DNA from 2 places in the Clostridium sp. D5 genome. Region 1 is predicted to be linked to the other one. Evidence: predicted binding sites of a transcription regulator. Region 1 holds the regulator's gene; the other holds the start of a gene.
What was found. Region 1 encodes Rex, which represses fermentation and respiration genes when NADH is low (regulators of the CRP and FNR family bind a similar motif). Its sites were predicted from a motif close to ATTGTTAANNNNTTAACAAT; they were not measured.

Region 2: gap (type I glyceraldehyde-3-phosphate dehydrogenase) is a predicted target of Rex. The motif match lies at 1,550-1,569, and genes of this name have one in related genera.

What each region holds. Positions count from the first base shown of each region.
Region 1 is NZ_GL870814.1:193,817-197,013, forward strand. It holds gene HMPREF0240_RS14430 (ABC-F family ATP-binding cassette domain-containing protein) at 1-1,277, opposite strand, end outside; gene HMPREF0240_RS14435 (redox-sensing transcriptional repressor Rex) at 1,601-2,245, shown strand; gene HMPREF0240_RS14440 (bifunctional ADP-dependent NAD(P)H-hydrate dehydratase/NAD(P)H-hydrate epimerase) at 2,329-3,197, shown strand, end outside.
Region 2 is NZ_GL870820.1:66,456-69,652, reverse strand. It holds gene HMPREF0240_RS20480 (phosphoglycerate kinase) at 1-206, opposite strand, end outside; gene gap (type I glyceraldehyde-3-phosphate dehydrogenase) at 456-1,469, opposite strand; gene HMPREF0240_RS20470 (histidinol-phosphatase HisJ family protein) at 1,622-2,440, opposite strand; gene mnmA (tRNA 2-thiouridine(34) synthase MnmA) at 2,437-3,197, opposite strand, start outside.

The DNA.
Region 1 (3,197 bases):
TTTCTGATCTGCGTATTATTCAGGGAAGGATAGTCATCCGAAATCTCCTCGAATATATTTTTCATATCATGCAGTACATGATGCTCCTGGTCATAATAACCGATTTTCACCTTAGATCCCAACGTAAAAGAGCCAGTATCCGGAGGAACCACCTGGTTAATAATTTTCAGAAGAGTGGTTTTACCTGTTCCGTTATCTCCAATGACCGCCACATGTTCGCCGCGTCTTATGTCAAAGCTGATATCCTGGAATAAGGTCTGGCTGTCAAAGCGTTTAGACAGGCCTTCCACTGAAAGTACATCGTTGCCGCTTAAGGAAGATGGCTCCAGGGAAAAATGTATATCCTTTGCTGCCTCCTGAGGCTTATCAACTAACGTCATTTTGTCCAGCAGTTTCTCGCGGCTTTCCGCCCGCTTAATGGACTTTTCCCGGTTGAAAGAACGTAGCTTCTCAATGACGGCCTCCTGATGCTTGATTTCCCGCTGCTGATTCAGATATTCTTTCATCATGGCATCCCGGATCTGCTGCTTCTTATCCGCATAAGCCTTATAGTTGCCGGAATACATCCTCACAGCTCCGTTTTCTATCTCCACTACTTTTGTAACCACACGGTTTAAGAAAAAACGGTCATGGGATACAATAAATACAGCCCCAGGATAATTGAGCAGATATGTTTCCAGCCAGGTGATTGAATTTAAGTCCAGATGGTTCGTAGGCTCATCCAGAAGCAGAATATCGGGCTTTGTAAGAAGCAGCTTGCCCAGAGAGACCCTTGTTTTCTGCCCGCCGGAGAGAGTGTCAGTCTTTTTATCAAAATCCGCCTCCTGAAAGCCCAGACCCTTCAGGACTCCTGTCAGCTCACTCTCGTAAGCATAACCGTTTTGTGCCTCAAACTCTGACATCATTCTGTGATAGGTGTCAAGTCTGCCCTGAAGTGCCTCCCCGGTCAGTGATTTTAATTCTTTTTCTATCGAGCGGATCTGGTTTTCAAGCTCTATAATATCCGCCTTCGCTGTTTTTACTTCCTCATATATGGAACGGCCGCCCTCAAGATTCTGCTGCTGTGCAAGATATCCGAGTGTTTTCCCCTTTGTCAGTACAAATTCACCGCTGTCAGCAGGCTCTTCCTTCACAATCATTTTTAATATGGTGGATTTTCCAGCCCCGTTTACCCCGACCAGAGCCGCCTTTTCCCTGTCTTCTATATGGAAGGAACCATCTCTGACGATGAGCTGTCCGCCGAATGCCTTATTGAGATTATGACATGCCAGTATCATTAGAAACCTCCTGTTCTCTTCAGTATCAGGCCTGCCGGTTATACCTTATGCTGCAGCTGTGCTGCAGACCCGCCCGAAGGGCATGCATTACGGGGTGCCCTCTGGGTATACCTTATTCTGCAGCTGTGCTGCAGACCCGCCCGAAGGGCATGCATTACGGGATGCCCTCTGGGTATGCAATAACCGCCAAGTCCTGCTCTTTGTCCAAAATTTACATACTTATTCCATTATAACGAAAATAGTTTAAAATACAACTAAAAATTTGACTTTGTCCGTACAATTCTATATAATATAACCTAGATTAAGTTTGGAGGGCGATAGCTGTGGAAGATAGAGAGATATCACGTGCGGTAATTGGACGGCTGCCAAGATATTACAGATATCTGGGAGAACTGCTGGATGCAGGAGTAGAACGTATTTCATCAAATGACCTGAGTAAGAAGATGAGTGTCACGGCATCTCAGATTCGCCAGGATTTAAATAACTTTGGTGGTTTCGGACAACAGGGTTATGGATACAATGTCAAGTATCTCTATACCGAGATAGGTAAGATTCTTGGATTAAACCGAAAACATAACGTAATCATCATAGGTGCCGGGAATCTGGGACAGGCACTTGCCAATTACGCGGCTTTTGAAAAGAGCGGATTTATACTGCAGGGTATTTTTGACGTTAACCCAAGGCTGGAAGGCGTAACAATACGCGGAATACCGATCCGTATGATGGATGATCTGAGACAATTTGTCAAAAATACGGATATTGAGATCGCTGCACTTACAATTCCAAAGTCAAAAGCGGTGGAAGTGGCCGATATGCTTGTTGAGAACGGGATTAAGGGTATATGGAATTTTGCACATACAGACCTGCACTTACCGGATGACGTAATTGTAGAAAGCGTACATTTATATGACAGCTTAATGAAGCTGTCATATAATATCAGTCGTTATAATGAGGAACATGAGAAATAACCGACAACACAAGACGTGTAACAAAGGCTTTGTGCCTTTTTTACACGTTGTTTCGTTTTCAGAGAAGTAAGGAGAGTGATCTTATGAGATATCTGCCTACCGGCGAATGGATGCAGAAAGCAGACAACTATACAATTGATGAAATCGGACTTCCTTCTATGGTGCTGATGGAGCGTGCTGCACTGGCGGCAGTGACTGCCATGGAACAGGAGAAGATCAATACACAGAGAACGCTGGTTGTATGCGGTTCCGGCAACAATGGAGGGGATGGCTTTGCGATTGCCCGCCTTTTAAAGGAAAAGGGATGTCAGGCAGAAGCTGCTTTTATTGGAAATGAAGCGTCTATGACTCCGGATTGCAGACAGCAGATGAAAATCGCTGAAAAATGCGGTGTTCCTATAGTAACAACAATCAGCAGGCAGGAATATACTGTTATAGTGGATGCCGTCTTTGGTGTAGGCCTCAATAGAGAAGTATTGGGAGCTTATGCAGCAAATATTAAAAAGATGAATGATCTGCCGGGGCAGAAGGTTGCTGTCGATATCCCTTCCGGTATCTGTTCCGCTACTGGAAATGTACTGGGCACGGCATTCTGCGCCGATCTGACAGTCACTTTTGAGTGCGAAAAGCTCGGATGCATCCTTCATCCGGGGCATCAGTATGCAGGAAAAACGATTCCCGTGGCGATCGGAATCAGCCGGAAACTTTTTGAAAAGGAGCCGGGTGTCTGTTATACATTTGAAAAATCGGATCTGCCGGAACTGATTCCTTCCAGAAAGCCCAATTCTCATAAGGGCACTTATGGAAAGATTCTGATGATTACCGGAAGCCGGGGCATGTCGGGAGCTGCATATCTCAGCGCAAAAGCGGCATATACCTGCGGTGCCGGTCTTGTACAGATTTATACACATGAAGATAACAGGGTGATCCTGCAGCAGCTTTTACCGGAAGC
Region 2 (3,197 bases), on a different contig from region 1:
AGAGGCTGTCCCTTCGGCTTACCGAGATGTGAACAGAGGATCACTTTACCGCCGTCCGCAACCAGCTTTTTGATGGTAGGAAGTGCAGCTACAAGGCGGTTCTCATCTGTAATCTTTCCGTCGATCAATGGTACATTAAAGTCGCATCTTACAAGAACTTTTTTACCCTTAACATTAATATCGTCTACTGATTTTTTGTTGAGCATTTTATTGCCTCCTGTTTATTTAATAAGAAAATAGAGTTTCGCTTGCGAAACTCGCGCCTGCGGCGGCCGCATCGCGACATCTGCCTCTTACACCGCAGTGCGCATCCCCCGGAGGGTTTTTATGTTATAGGAAATGCCAGAGGAATTTCCTATAACATAAAAAAGGATCCGGCCCTATATTAGACCGGACCCTTTGTGAGTCTATTTTTTAGAAATTAATCTGCCGATTAAATTTTCCGAAATGCCGACTTACAGTAATGTTCCAAAGTATTTGATTGTTCTTACCATCTGGCTTGTGTAAGAATTCTCATTGTCATACCATGATACAACCTGTACCTGTGTTGTTCCGTTGTCCAGAGGAAGTACCATTGTCTGTGTAGCATCGAATAAAGAACCAAAGTTCATTCCTACGATATCGCTGGATACGATCTCATCTGTGTTGTATCCGAAAGATTCGTTGGAAGCAGCTTTCATAGCTTCGTTGATCTGATCAACTGTTACATTTCCTTCAACTACTGCTGTCAGGATTGTTGTTGATCCTGTAGGAGTAGGAATACGCTGAGCAGCTCCGATCAGCTTGCCGTTCAGGGCCGGGATAACCAGACCGATCGCTTTTGCTGCGCCTGTGCTGTTAGGAACGATATTAACTGCAGCTGCACGGGATCTTCTCAGATCGCCTTTTCTCTGCGGTCCGTCAAGTGTCATCTGATCACCTGTGTAAGCGTGGATTGTGCACATGATACCTGTTTTGATTTCAGCCAGGTCGTTCAGTGCTTTAGCCATAGGTGCCAGACAGTTTGTTGTACAGGAAGCTGCTGAGATGATGTTGTCATCTTTTGTCAGTTCATCGTGATTAACATTGTATACGATTGTAGGAAGGTCATTTCCAGCTGGAGCGGAGATAACTACTTTCTTAGCGCCTGCTTTGATGTGAGCTTCTGCTTTTGCTTTTGATGTATAGAAGCCTGTACACTCCAGAACTACGTCTACACCGATCTCTCCCCATGGAAGTTCTTCAGCGTTAGCTTTTGCATAGATTTTGATTTCTTTTCCGTCTACTGTGATAGAGTCCTCACCAGCTGTAACTTTGTCAGCAAGTGCATATTTTCCCTGTGTTGAGTCATATTTTAATAAGTGAGCCAACATTTTTGGAGATGTTAAGTCGTTGATTGCAACTACTTCATATCCTTCTGCTCCGAACATCTGTCTGAATGCGAGACGTCCAATACGTCCAAATCCATTAATCGCTACTTTTACTGCCATGATTAATTCCTCCTAAAGTTTTAAAAGTTGTTAACTGTTACACAGTCATTTATATTGTGAAATCCTCAGCAAACATAATGTTTGTTAAAGATTCATCAACTACGGTTTATTGTACTAAATCAAGAACAAAAATTCAAGTGCTAAATGCATTTTTATGGAAGTTGTTGAAAAATCGGCTTTCTGGCCTTAAATTCTGTGTAGTATTTAAAACCGCAGCCCTTGAGGATGTCCCCCGCCTTCTGAAAATCGTAGGCAATATGCTCCGGCTGATGCCCGTCAGCGCCGATTGTTATGACCTCACCGCCCAGCTCCCTGTAACGTCTGATCACATCCGGATGGGGGTGGCAGAAGCCAAGCCCGTATTTGAACCCGGCCATGTTCATTTCAATACCTTTTCCCATGGAAATGACCTTTTTCAGGATCTCATCCAGGCAGTCCGCATATTTCCGGTAACTGTATTCCTGTGCCTGGTTCTTACCATAACGCACCACATAGTCAATATGGCCCAGTACATCAAAATCCTCCACTGCTTCTATATCTTCCAGTGTTACCCGGAATGTCTCTCTGTATGCCTCTTCATCGGTCCGTTTCTCAAACATCTCCCTGTAATAGGGGTCCTCACCGTTCACCACATGAACCGATCCTATCACAAAATCAAATGGATATTTATTCACTAATTCTTTATAATATTCTCCCAGGTGAGGCTGCAGTCCGATCTCAATCCCAATACACACTTCGATCTTGTCCGCATATTCCTCCCTGAGGGAAGTCAACTCCCGAAAATATTTGTCTATATCAAATGTAAATGCCGTAATGCCTACATCCTCATGATAAGGATAGTCTTTGTCATTATGGTCAGTGATACAGATTCTCCTCATCCCCTTTGCAATAGCACCCTCTATCATATCTCTGGGGGCCGCCTCGCTGTCCGAAGAAAAATCCGTATGCATATGAAAATCACTGGTTATCATAAAATGGTTCCTCCACCGAGTACATATTCACCGTCGTAAAATACAACAGCCTGTCCGGGAGTTACTGCACGCTGCGGCTCTTCAAATGTACAGAGCACTTCATCCGTTCCCGTCTTTTCAATTATACACCAGGCTCCTTTATGGTTATAGCGTATTTTTGTAAAGACACGTAAAGGTTCTGTCAAATCTTCCACCGACATAAAGTTCAGCCTGTCCGCTTTCAAAGTGTGTGTCATAGATTCTTCATTTGTACCGATCACCACTTCATTGGTATCGGGACGGATTTCCAGCACAAAAGCAGGATATCCCAGGGCGAGTCCCAGGCCCTTCCGCTGTCCCACCGTATAGTGTGTGATCCCTTTGTGGCGTCCCAGCACCCGGCCGTCACTGCTCACAAAATTTCCCTCCGGCATCCTGATCCCCGCGGTTTCTTCTATATAAGATGCATAATCACCGTCCGGCACAAAACAGATATCCTGGCTGTCAGGCTTATTTGCAACCATCAGGCCTATTTTTTCTGCAATCCTTCGCACTTCATCCTTGGAGTATTCCCCCACAGGCATCAGCGTATGCTCCAGCTGTTCCTGGGTCAGGTTATAAAGTGCATATGTCTGATCCTTTGCAAGCGTAGCTGAACGTCTCAGAGTAAATCGTCCATTGTCCAGTTTTACTACCCTTGCATAGTGGCCCGTAGCAATATACTCGGCCCCGATCGCCATGCTGCGGTGCAGCAGAGACTCCCACTTCACATACCGGT